Regions from separate parts of the Mycobacterium antarcticum genome, predicted to be linked through region 1. Evidence: predicted binding sites of a transcription regulator. Region 1 holds the regulator's gene; each other region holds the start of a gene.
The links. Region 1 encodes LexA, which represses DNA repair genes until DNA is damaged. Its sites were predicted from a motif close to CGAACANNTGTTCG; they were not measured.

Region 1 (4,319 bases):
GTACCGGATTGCCGGGTCGGGGCCGGCCATCCTGCTCATCCACGGCATCGGCGACAACTCCACGACCTGGAGCACCGTGCAGGCGAAACTCGCCCAACGGTTCACGGTGATCGCTCCGGACCTGCTGGGCCATGGCAAGTCCGACAAGCCCCGCGCCGACTACTCGGTTGCTGCCTACGCGAACGGCATGCGCGACCTGCTCAGCGTCTTGGACATCGACCGGGTCACCGTCGTCGGACATTCGCTCGGCGGCGGGGTGGCCATGCAATTCGCCTATCAGTTCCCGCAGTTGGTGGATCGACTGATCCTCGTCGGGGCCGGCGGAGTGACAAGGGACGTCAACGTCGCCTTCCGGATCGCCTCCCTGCCGTTGGGGAGTGAGGCGCTAGCGCTGCTGCGTCTGCCGATGGTGCTACCCGCACTGCATCTGCTCGGTCGGGTCGGCGGCCCACTTCTCGGCACCACCGGTCTCGGTCGCGACCTGCCCCACGTCCTGCGCATCCTCGCCGACCTCCCGGAGCCGACGGCGTCCTCCGCCTTCGCCAGGACCCTGCGCGCGGTGGTCGACTGGCGGGGCCAGGTGGTGACCATGCTCGATCGATGTTATTTGACGGAATCGGTTCCCGTGCAATTGATTTGGGGTTCTCGCGATTCGGTGATCCCGGTCAGTCACGCGCGCATGGCGCACGCCGCCATGCCGGGCGCGCAACTCGAGGTGTTCGAGGGGTCCGGCCACTTCCCCTTCCACGACGATCCCGACCGCTTCGTCGAGGTCGTGGAGAAGTTCATCGATTCGACCGACCCGGCCGTCTACGACCAGGACATGCTGCGCGACCTGTTGCGTGCCGGGGCCAGCGAGGGTGGTCTCACCGGTTCCATCGACACCCGCGTCGCGGTGCTCGATGCCATGGGGGCCGACGAGCGCAGCGCCACGTAGCATTTGCCCATGGCCTTGAACGTCGACGTCGTCCGCGTGTTCACCAGCCCGAACGGCGACTACGGAAACCCGCTCGCGGTGGTCGACGCCAGCCTGGCGCCGCCCGCCGAGAGGCAGTGGATCGCCGCCCAATTGGGTTACAGCGAAACTATTTTCATCGATCTGCCGGCTCCGGGTGCGGGTACCACCACGGCGCACATCTTCACGCCCGTCACGGAACTGCCGTTCGCGGGGCATCCGACCGTTGGCGCATCGTGGTGGCTGAGGCAGCGCGGCACCCCGGTCAAGACGTTGCAGGTGCCTGCGGGCGTCGTCCAGGTGAGGTACGAGGACCGGCCGGATGGTGAGGTCACGGTGATCAGCGCCAGGGCAAAGTGGGCGCCGGAGTTCGCGATGCACCGGTTGGCATCGGTGGACGACGTGCTCGCGGCCGGAGCCGACGACTTCGACGCCGACGTCGGTCACTACGTCTGGGCGTGGATCGACGAGTCGGCGGGAACCATTCGGTCACGGCTGTTCGCCAACAACATCGGCATTCCCGAGGACGAGGCGACCGGCGCGGCCGCGGTACGCATCACCGAACAGCTGAGTCGCGACCTCGTCATCACCCAGGGCCAGGGTTCGGAGCTCCGTACCACGTGGAGTGCCGAGGGATGGGTCGACGTCGCGGGACGTGTCGTCGAAGACGGGGTCCGTCGGCTCGACTGATCGGTCAGGGAGACGGCACGCCGCGATGGGCGCGCAGCGCCTCGATCTCGCGTTCGAAGTCGGCAGCGGACGAGAACGAGCGGTACACCGATGCGAAGCGGAGGTACGCGACCTCGTCGAGATCACGGAGGGGGCCCAGGATGGCCAGGCCGACTTCGTTGCTGGGCACCTCGGGTGACCCGGCGGCCCGAACGGCATCCTCCACCTTTTGCGCCAACAGGTTCAAGGCATCGTCATCGACGTCGCGCCCCTGGCACGCCCGGCGAACGCCCTTGATGACCTTCTCGCGACTGAACGGTTCGGTGACGCCACTGCGCTTCACCACGGCGAGTACGGCCGTCTCCACCGTGGTGAACCTGCGCCCGCACTCCGGGCAGGAGCGGCGGCGCCGGATCGCTTGACCCTCGTCGGCTTCCCGGGAGTCGACCACCCGCGAATCCGGGTGACGGCAGAACGGACAGTGCATCTCCGCTCCTTCGCCGCGTGCTCTTACTCCGGTCGCATACGAGCGTACCGTTGCACGGCAGTGCGTTTCACGGCGCATGCTGCGGATCAACCCACCGGCGCGATGAGCGACTGCCCGGCGTCGACCGCCGCGGAGTCCAGTTCGTTGAGATCGCGGATCTCGGCCACTATCGCACCGACCGCAGCGTCCGGTGCGATCCTCTGCGCCAGCTGCTCCAGCGATTCGCCTGCCTGCACCTGAACCACGGCCAACCGCGCCGGGGAGGGTGCCGGTGACTCGTGGGTTCCGCCGAGCTGCGCAACCAGGCCGAGCCACACGGTGATGGCCGCGGCGACGAGCGCCAACATCACGGTGGCCAGCGGGGTCACCGGCCTGCGCCGGTGCGATGCGCGCGACATCAGCACTCCGGTGCCGCGGTAGTTCAGCGGTGCGCCGGCCGGCCGGTGCGGCTGGGGCCCGCGCCTCGCGGCAGACGTCGTCCGGCGCACCGGCCGCATGGGCCGCACGACGAGATCGGTGGGGTCTTCTCGGGTGATGATGGTCATCTGGCGGGCCTTTCGCATGGTGTCCGTTCGCTCCTGTGTTCGAATGCTAATCGCTCAGGTGTTCGATGACTAGAACATGTGATCGAACTGTTGCAAACGGTATCGCGACCCACCGACACGTCCGCCCGGCCAAAGAATTGGCACGACACGCGTCGAACACATGTTTGATTCTGCCCTCGGGTAGGACTACATTCGGCGCCATGAGTGACATCAACGACACGGTCCTGACCGAACGTCAGCGCACCATCCTGGAGGTCATCCGGAGCTCGGTCACCACGCGGGGATACCCGCCCAGCATCCGCGAGATCGGTGACGCCGTGGGCCTGACCTCGACGTCGTCGGTCGCGCACCAACTCCGCACGCTGGAACGCAAGGGCTACCTGCGTCGCGACGCCAACCGACCGCGCGCGGTCGACGTGCGGTCCGCAGACGATCCCTCGCGGTTGGCGGGGCCGGTCGTCACGACCGACGTCGCAGGCTCCGACGCCCTGCCCGTACCCACCTTCGTCCCCGTGCTCGGGCGCATCGCCGCCGGCGGACCGATCTTGGCCGAAGAGGCAGTCGAAGACGTGTTCCCGCTACCGAAGGAACTCGTCGGTGAAGGGTCGCTCTTCCTGTTGAAGGTGGTCGGCGAGTCGATGGTCGACGCCGCGATCTGCGACGGCGACTGGGTCGTGATCCGCCAGCAGAACGTGGCGGACAACGGCGACATCGTCGCCGCGATGATCGACGGCGAAGCCACCGTGAAGACCTTCAAGCGCACCGGTGGTCAGGTGTGGCTCATGCCCCACAACCCGGCCTTCGACCCGATCCCCGGTAACGACGCGGCCATCCTCGGCAAGGTCGTCACCGTCATCCGCAAGATCTAATACTCGCGGCCGACGGCCGGCTAACCCTTGGTGAAGCCGTTCGTCAAGGCGAACTCTTCACTGGCGAACCAGATTTCGGCCCTGGCGCGGTCGTACTGGCCCGTTCCGGGCATCCAGTACAGCCCCGTCTTGGTGTCGGCCTTGATCGGATAGCCGGCGGGTGCGTCGAAGGGGTCGTCCATCGCCAGTCGCAGCGACGTCTCCGCGACCACTGGCTCGGTGAACTGGATCGCTGCGTGCCGACCGCTGGGCGGCCCGCTGTCCGGCTCCGGCTCCAACTCAGGATCCGGCTCCAACTCCGGCTCCAGCTCTGGCTCCAGCTCTGGATCCGGATCGGGTACCACTTCGGCCTGCACCTCGGTGTGCTCGTAATCGTCGGGTTGGTCGACCCGAGGGTCGTGAGAGTCGTCGAGGGCGGCGAACCACGCCGTCTCCCGCTCCTCGCCTGACGTGACGATCGGTGTCGGCGCGGTGTCGATCACGTCCTGATCCGCGGACAGGTCGGCCGCGAAACCGTCGGCCACGCCATGCCGATCGTCGGCGGGAAGGTCGTCATCCTCGCCGGAGGGCATCGCCCAGCCACTCCGCCGCTCGTCGGCCTCGGACTTGGCGGTGCTGATCGGTCCGGAGTCGAAGTCGTCGCGATCGTGGTCGTAATCATCGTCGTATTCGCCGTGCTCATAATCGCCGTCGAAGCCGTCCAACGGTGCCCGGTCGTCGTGCCTGCGCCGATTGAGCAGGACGGCCGCCGCCACCACCCCGATGAGCACCACGACCGGCACGATGCCGAGCAG
Region 2 (4,319 bases), 910 kb from region 1:
CGAGGCGCCGATGGCGGTGTCGGTCTGGCCGTTGCGCCAGGCGCGTCCCATGGTGTCGGTGACGACGATGCCGACCTCGACACCCAGCAGCGACCGCAACCGGCTGCGGAGGGTCGCGGCGCTGCCATCGGGATCGACTGGGAGCAAGGCTAACTCGGCGGAATCGACGTTCGAACCGTCGACCCCGGCCGCGGCCTGGATGAGGCCGATCGCGTTCTCCGTGATCAGCGTCCGACCCTTGCGGGCCACGACCCGAACGGCCTCGGTGTCGATGAGTTTGCGGCGCAATGTATCCCGTGCCTCGGGATCAGTCGGGGCATCGACGATCCGGCCCTCGCTCTTGGAGAGCACCTTGCTCGTCACCACGACGACGTCGTCATCGCGCAACCATGGCGCGGCTGCGGCGATCGCCGCCGCGACGTCGTCACCGGGCCTGAACTCGGGCAGCCCCGGCACGGGCATGATCTCGACTGAAGCCGCCGCTCCGTGATCGCGCGTGTGGTCTGGACCCGTCACGCGCCGGTCCCGATGCCGCCGAGTTCGATTCCGTGGCGCACCATCTCGGCCGTGGCCTTCGGGTCGGTCATCATCAGCGGAATGGCGCGCACCGCGATGCCGTCGATGGCGGCGGTGTCACCCTCGTCGACCAGCCAGCCGTCCAACAGGCCGGTGCCCGAGCGGGCGCCGAAATGGGCTCCGACGGCCTGCGAGGAGGTCTCGACCCCGATGACCGACAGGCACTCGTCGGCCATCCCGCGCAGCGCCCGTCCGGCGATGATGGGGGAGTAGCCGATCACCGGCGCCGCCGTCGACCGAAGGGCCCCACGGATTCCCGGCACGGCGAGGATCGCGCCGATGCTGACGACCGGGTTCGACGGGGCCATGAACACGACGTCGGCCTCCGCGATGGCGGCGAGGGCGTCCGGCGTCGCGGTGGCCTTGTCGGCGCCCACGAACGCGAAGGCATGCGTGGGGATTTGGGCGCGGTAGCGGACCCACCACTCCTGGAAGTGGATGGCCTTCCTGGCACCCGCGTCGGCGGCCTCGCTCTCGGGATCGGTGACGACGACGTGGGTTTCGCTACGGTCGTCGGTGACGGGCAGCAGTCGGGCGCCCGGTTGCCACCGCGCGCACAGCGCCTCGGTCACCTCGGAGAGGGGGTAGCCGGCTCTGAGCATCTGGCTGCGGACGAGGTGGGTGGCCAGATCGCGGTCGCCCAGACCGAACCAGTCGGGTTGCACGCCGTAGGCGGCGAGTTCCTCCTTCGCGTGCCAGGTTTCGTTCGCATGGCCCCAGCCCCGGCTCGGATCTATACCTCCACCTAAGGTGTACATGCACGTATCGAGGTCGGGACAGATGCGGACGCCGTGCATCCAGGCATCGTCGCCGACGTTCACGACCGCGGTGAGCTCGTGGTCACCCGCCGGCCCCGTTGCCATTCCCGCGAATTGGCCGAGCCCGAGGTACTGCTCGACGCCGAGGAGGAATCGCGCGCCGCCGACGCCGCCCACCAGAACAGTGACCTTCACACCGATCGAGACTAGGCGCACCAGCGCGACGGTGGTCCACGGCGGGGGCCGATTTGGTCACTTTCGCGACACGCCAGATAACCGACGCGCCGACATTAGGTCACGGGATGGTATGAAAACCCGTTCTAACGCTTGACCCCCGCAGCTAACGCGTGTCTAATCACATCAGTGTCATTTCCCGGTTCGCTTCCGGTTCCAGTGCCGCAGACCGAGATTCGATCACTTGTTCGAATTGAGTGACCGCGACGGTTCGCGGTGGGGTTGACAACAGGGAACTCGTAAACCAGGTAAGGAGGCGGAAGATGTCTTATGAGCACGTAGATTTCGATCGTGTCATCCGATTCGACAGTCGGATGCTCGGCTCAGTAGGCAACGAACCGCATACCAATCCCGGGCCGTCGCAGGGTGGCGTAAATGCGCGGCCACAGCTGAGCGTCGTCCCCGACCGCGTCGAGGTGGGCCTGACGCCCGACGACGAACTTTGGCAAGAGAACGCGCTGTGCGCGCAGACCGACCCCGAGGCGTTCTTCCCCGAGAAGGGCGGCTCGACCCGCGAGGCGAAGCGCATCTGCCTCGGCTGCGAAGTGAAGGACGCGTGCCTCGACTACGCCCTCGCTCACGACGAGCGGTTCGGCATCTGGGGCGGTCTGTCGGAGCGGGAGCGGCGCCGGCTCAAGCGCGGCATCATCTGATCCAGGCGTGACCCCGGGCGGGTCAGTCGTCGTCGATCGTCGGGTCGATGACCGACGGTTCGACCCCTAGGTACGTGGCCACCTGGGCCACCAGCACGTCGTGAAGCAGGTCCGACAGATCGATGGTGTCCTTGGCCCGTCGCTCGATTGGCTTGCGGAACAACACGACTCGCGCCCGAGTGGCGTTTCCCCTGACGTCGACACCCGCAGGTATCAGCTTGGCGAGGGCGATCGGACCATCGGCGATCACCTCGGGCGGCCACTGGACGTTCTCCGGATCCTTCGGCGCGATGCGCGGGATCTCGTCGACCGCGACGTCCAGACCGGACACCCGCTCGTGCCACTGCCGCTCGATGGGCTCGTACGCCTCGAGCACGGCCATGTCGAAGCGTTCGGCCCGACTGCGCCACCCCGGCACGGTGGGAGGTAGCAGCGGACCGCGCATCTCCCGACGTCCGCGGTTCGTTCGCCCAGCCTGCCGCTCGACCATTCGGCGATCGTAACGGTTGGAGATCGGCGGGTTGCGGGCTGCGCGTGTCGCCGACCCACCGCGTGCCTGCGCGATAGCCTCGTGTCCGTGAACGTTCCCCGTCGCTGCTGCAGGCCCGGGTGCCCGCACTATGCCGTGGCGACGCTGACCTTCGTCTACAAGGACTCGACTGCCGTCGTCGGCCCGCTCGCCACCGTCTCCGAACCCCACTCCTGGGACCTGTGCGTGTTGCACGCCGGACGGATCACCGCGCCGCGCGGCTGGGAACTGGTACGGCATGCGGGGCCGTTGCCCTCGCACTCCGACGAAGACGACCTGGTCGCCCTCGCCGATGCGGTGCGCGAGGGCCGCGACGCCGCGGTGATGCGACCTCCGGCCGGATTCTCGGATCCCGTCACGGGCGTACACGGCGGCGCATTGATGGCCCCGCCGGTGACTCGCTCGGAGCACAATGGGCGCAAGCGCGGACATCTACGCGTGTTGCCGGACCCCACGGAGTAGCCAGAGCCGCCTTCATCGACGTGACCCGTCGGCAGCGCGGAAGGCCAGCCGATAGGCTGGCCGCACGAGTTCCCTTCGCAAGGAGATCTATGTCTCGGCCCGCTGAGGCTGTCAACCGCGTCATCAAGGCGTACGACGTTCGTGGCCTGGTTGGCGACGAGCTCGACGAGCGTTTCGTCGCCGACGTCGGGGGTGCCTTCGCCCGGTTGGTCCGCGACGAGGGCGCCGGCGGCGAGGTGTCCACGGTCGTCATCGGCTACGACATGCGCGCCAGCTCCCCGTCCTTGGCGGCGGCGTTCGCTGAAGGGGTCGTGGCCCAGGGGCTGGACGTCGTCAGGATCGGTCTGGCGTCCACCGATCAGCTGTACTTCGCGTCCGGTCGGCTCGACTGCCCGGGAGCCATGTTCACCGCCAGCCACAACCCCGCCTCCTACAACGGCATCAAGCTGTGCCGCGCCGGCGCCAAACCCGTCGGCAAGGAGAGCGGGCTGAGCACCATCAGCGACGAGGTCATCAACGGTGTTCCCGGCTTCGACGGGACACCGGGAACGATCTCCGACCGCGACGTGCTAGCCGACTACGGCGACTTCCTTCGGTCGCTCGTCGACATCGCCGGGCTTCGTCCACTCCGCGTGGCGGTCGATGCGGGCAACGGAATGGGTGGGCACACCACGCCCGCGGTGCTCGGGCCATTGGCGTCAATTACGCTGCTGCCGCTGTACTTCGAGCTAGACGGGTCGTTCCCGAACCACGAGGCCAATCCGTTGGACCCCGCCAACCTCGTCGACCTGCAACGGCACGTCTTAGAGACCGGTGCCGACATCGGCCTGGCCTTCGACGGTGACGCCGACCGTTGCTTCGTCGTCGACGAACTCGGTCAGCCCGTGTCGCCATCCGCGGTGACGGGGTTGGTGGCCGGACGTGAACTCGGTCGCGAGATCGGCGCCACGGTGATCCACAACCTCATCACCTCGCGGGCCGTACCCGAGTTGATCGCCGAACGGGGCGGCACCGCGGTGCGTTCCCGCGTCGGGCACTCCTACATCAAGGCACTGATGGCCGAGTCGGGGGCCATCTTCGGCGGGGAGCACTCGGCGCACTACTACT
Region 3 (4,319 bases), 2.1 Mb from region 1:
CCTCCTCGCCGTGGTGCCGCTGCTGACGTGGAATGCCGATCTCGACCGCGTCATCGCCGAACTACCCGAAGCGCAGATCGACCAGATCGTCAACGACCTCGACGTCGGCGAACTCGCCGACCTGGCGCTGGCAGTAGAACCGCACCGGTTCGGACCGATCGTGCAGGCGGTACCGGTCGACACCGTGGCAGACATCGCGGGCGTACTGCTGGAGCGCGACGAGCACACCGCCATGTTGAGATTCGCCGGGGTGATCACCCCCGAGATGGTCTCCGCCGCTCTGAAGCAGGCGTCCGAGCCGCAGCTCCGCCGCCTGATCGCCGAGGTCGGGGCAGGCCAAATGTGGGCGGAACTCGATCGGCTGGTCGACGGTCTCGATCCCGAGAGCCGGGACCGGCTGGTCATCGCCTTCCGGAATGTGCCCGCAGAATCGCTGTACCCCCTACGGGTGGCTCGCCGTGACGGCCTCCTCGGCCGCACCGCCGCCGAGCTCCTCGACGCCGCACTCGATCCGAGGCCTTGACCGGCGCCGTGACCTGCGATTGCCGAGGGACGGTTCTGGGTACGACTCGTTGATGGTCAAAGCATTCGGATACAGAAGCAACGGTGGCCCCGACGTCCAAGAATTCCTCGACCTGGACATGCCCACGCCGATGCCGGGCGAACTGTTGGTGGAGGTGCGCGCCGCGGGCGTGAATCCCGTCGACTGGAAGATCCGCTCGGGCATGCTCGGCGCGGCCAGCGAAAGCGACCTACCCGCCGTGCTCGGCAGCGAGGTCTCCGGTGTGGTGCGAGGTGTCGGCAAGGACGTCGACGGCTTCTCCGAGAACGACGAAGTATTCGGTTCCGTCGCCACTGGTTCCGGTGGGTACGCCGAATACACCCTCGTCACCGCGAATGCCGCTGCGCACAAGCCCGTTCACGTGTCCTTCACCGACGCCGCCACGCTGCCGGTGGCTGCGGCCACCGCATACGACGGCGTGACCCAATTGGGCCTCGAAGAAGGTCAGACACTTCTGATCAACGGCATCGGAGGCGGTGTCGGCGTCGCCGCCGCCCAGATCGCCAGAGACTTCGGCATCAACGTCATCGGCACCGCTAGCGAGGACAAGCGGGCGCTGGTCGAGTCGCTCGGTGCCACGTTGATCGCCTCCGGGGACGATGTCGACGACCGCGTCAGGCAGATCCTGCCCGATGGCGTCGACGCGATCCTCGACCTCGCGGGTGGCCAGGCCCTGCAGGCCGTGGCCGGCCTCATCGACGACCGGACCAAGCTGATCAGCGCCGGTGATTCCGCGGTCGCCGACCTGGGTGGCCACATGGTCGAGCGCGACCGGACCCACCGGGTCCTCGAGATCGTCGCCGCGCTGGTGGCCGACGGCAAGCTCGATCCCCACGTCGAGGACGTCCGTCCGCTTGACGAGGCTGCCGACGCGGTGGCAGCCGTCGAAATCGGCCATGCGAGAGGCAAAGTCGTCATTCAGGTCAGTTGAGTTCGATCGGGATTTCGGGTCGTAGTCCCTGAAAACTCTTCTGTCACTTCAGTTTCACTGGTCACATCGGCGGGGCGTTCTGTCGGTGGGTCGAACTAGTGTTCGAGTCATGATTTCGGATCGGGTCACCACCGCGGTCGCCGCCTACCGCGCGGCGGCCGCGGAGCTGGCCGAGCTGGACTGCGACGCGTTCACCCACACCGAACTCCTGGAGCTGCTCGGCGAGGTGGAGACCGTCCCGTGGGCGATGCCCACCCTCGAACACCGGGTCATCGCCCGCCTGCAACGCGAAGCCGCCCCGACCGCGCTGGGCGCGAAGTCCTTGAAGGACGTCCTCACCCAACGGTTGCGAATCTCGGGCCGCGACGCCGCCCGCCGCCTCGCCGAGGCCACCGAACTGGGCCCCCGCACCGCGTTCACCGGAGAACCGTTGGCGCCCATGTTCGAGCCGACCGCCGTCGCGCAGTCCGAGGGACGGATCGGGCCCGAACACGTCACCGTGATCAGCGACTTCTTCACCACACTGCCCCACTGGGTGGACCCCACCACCCGCGAACAGTGCGAGACCGACCTGCTGGGGGTGGCGACCAAGTTCGGACCCGACGACCTCCGGCGAGCCAGCGCACGGCTGGCGATCCTGATCGATCAGGACGGCCCCGAACCCGATGACCGCGACCGCGCCCGCAAACGTCAGGTGCACCTCGGTCCGCAGCAGCCCGACGGGATGAGCCGCATCACCGGCTGGCTCACTCCCGAGGCGCGCGCCACCTGGGAACCGATCCTCGCCAAACAGGGCGCCCCGGGCATGTGCAACCCCGATGACTGCACACCGTGCACCTCGGGCACCCCCAGTCAGGCCCAGATCGACGCCGACACCCGCACCCTCGGCCAGCGCCAGCACGACGCGTTCGTCGCGCTGGGACGCACCGCGTTGTCCTCGGGAGAACTCGGCCAGCACAACGGGTTACCGGTCACGGTGATCGTGTCCACCACGGTGCAAGACCTCGAGAAGGCGACCGGCAGCGGCGTGACCGCCGGTGGGTCGCTGCTGCCGATGGCGGATCTGATCCGGATGGCGTCGCACGCGATGCACTACCTGGTGGTGTTCGACCAGCACACCGCCGAGGTGCTGCACTGCGGGCGGTCCAAGCGGATCGCCCCCACAGCGCATCGCATCGTGCTGCACGCCCGCGACCGCGGCTGCACCAAACCCGGCTGCACCGTCCCCGGCTACGGCACCCAGGTCCACCACGTCAACGGCTGGGCCAAGAACCACGGACAAACCAACATCGACGAAGAAGTCCTCGCCTGCGGCGCGGACAACCGCCTCGCCGAACACGGCTGGACCGTCACCATCGGACCCAACGGCGTCGAATGGATCCCACCCCCCGAACTCGACACCGGCCAACCCCGCATCAACTACCACCACCACCCGCAGCGGTTGCTCGCACCCGACGACGACGGTGACGAAGGCGACGGGCACGCGGCGTAGCTGCGCGTCCGCGCGGGGCTACCCGCGCGGCAAGCCCAGGATCCGCTCGGCGATCACGTTCAACTGGATCTCCACCGTGCCCCCGCCGATGAGGAATGCCGGCACGAACATCTCGTTGGAGACCACGTCGGCGGGTGCGTGCCGGAGACTGGCCCCCGGACCGATGAGGTCCAGGGAGATGGCTGCGGTCGTGCGACCGAGTTCCGCCGACGCGGCCTTCACCACCGACGTTCCCGGGCTGAGGCGGTCGCCGTGGAGCTGACGTACCGATTCCCGATAGTTCAGCGCCGCAACGCCGGTCGTCTCGGCGACGATCTCCCCGAGCGCCTCGATGGCGTCGGCGCGATCTCCCCAGTACGAACCCTCGTCGATGATCCTGCGCACGCGGTCGTCGTCACCGAGTGTCATCATCGAGCTGATCGTCGTCCGCTCGCTCCCCAGCGTGGTCATGGTCAGCGCCCAGCCCTCGCCGCGCTGCCCGAGTAGTAGGTCATCGGGCACGAAGACCTCGTCGAGGAAGACCTCGTTGAAGTGCGCGTCACCGCTGGGCTGCCGCAGTGGTCGCACGGTCACGCCGGGCGCGTGCATGTCGACCAGGAAGTAGCTCAGCCCGCGGTGCTTCTTCGCGGCGTCCGGCTCGGTGCGCGCCAGACAGATCGCCCAGTGCGCGTGGTGCGCATCCGACGTCCACACCTTCTGCCCGTTCAGTGTCCAACCGCCATCGACCTTCTCGGCCTTGGTGTTCAGGCTCGCCAGGTCCGATCCCGCCTGCGGCTCGCTGAACAGCTGGCACCAGATGATGTCACCGCGCAGCGTGGGGCCGGCGAACCGTTCCTTCTGCGCCTCCGTACCGTGCGCGAGGATCGTTGGCACCGCCCAGTCGCCGACCAACACCTTCGCCGGGGCGAGGTCCCGCTTGGCGTACTCCTCGGCGATGATCACCTGCTGTGCGGCCGTCGCGCCGAGCCCCCACGGTGTGGGCCAGTGCGCCGCGACCAGCCCTGCCGCAGCGAGGAATTCGCGGCGGCGCCCCTTGGTGTAGACCTTCGTCGGATCGTCGGTACTCGGTTCGTCGGGCGGTAACGCGAGCGCCTCGTCGAGTACACCGCCCACCCATCCGCGGAACTCGGGGTCGTCGGTCTCACTGGTCGAGATCGTGAAGTCCCGCTTCGTGCCGAGCGCCACCTCGCCGAGCCGGCGGACGGCCGACCGCACCGAACCAGCCTGTGCCGCAACGCTGATCGCCCGTCGCCAGTACAGGTGGAGGTCGTGCTCCCAGGTGACGGCGATACCGCCGTGAATGGTGATCGCCTCCATCACCGCGTCGACCGCGC

Region 2: a site for LexA is predicted at 1,746-1,759, ahead of cofD (2-phospho-L-lactate transferase). Genes of this name have one in related genera too.
Region 3: a site for LexA is predicted at 1,585-1,598, ahead of QUE68_RS27415 (HNH endonuclease signature motif containing protein). Genes of this name have one in related genera too.

Annotation. Positions count from the first base shown of each region.
Region 1 covers NZ_AP027291.1:3,561,328-3,565,646, forward strand. Annotated here, with positions in the region: gene QUE68_RS17490 (alpha/beta fold hydrolase) at 1-937, shown strand, start outside; gene QUE68_RS17495 (PhzF family phenazine biosynthesis protein) at 947-1,645, shown strand; gene nrdR (transcriptional regulator NrdR) at 1,650-2,111, opposite strand; gene QUE68_RS17505 (LysM peptidoglycan-binding domain-containing protein) at 2,198-2,656, opposite strand; gene lexA (transcriptional repressor LexA) at 2,857-3,525, shown strand; gene QUE68_RS17515 (LGFP repeat-containing protein) at 3,546-4,319, opposite strand, start outside.
Region 2 covers NZ_AP027291.1:4,474,740-4,479,058, reverse strand. Annotated here, with positions in the region: gene QUE68_RS22005 (coenzyme F420-0:L-glutamate ligase) at 1-462, opposite strand, end outside; gene cofD (2-phospho-L-lactate transferase) at 513-1,529, opposite strand; gene QUE68_RS21995 (WhiB family transcriptional regulator) at 1,958-2,221, shown strand; gene QUE68_RS21990 (metallopeptidase family protein) at 2,244-2,666, opposite strand; gene QUE68_RS21985 (DUF3499 domain-containing protein) at 2,799-3,212, shown strand; gene QUE68_RS21980 (phosphomannomutase/phosphoglucomutase) at 3,302-4,319, shown strand, end outside.
Region 3 covers NZ_AP027291.1:5,642,771-5,647,089, forward strand. Annotated here, with positions in the region: gene QUE68_RS27405 (hypothetical protein) at 1-523, shown strand, start outside; gene QUE68_RS27410 (NADP-dependent oxidoreductase) at 576-1,493, shown strand; gene QUE68_RS27415 (HNH endonuclease signature motif containing protein) at 1,603-2,985, shown strand; gene QUE68_RS27420 (acyl-CoA dehydrogenase) at 3,004-4,319, opposite strand, start outside.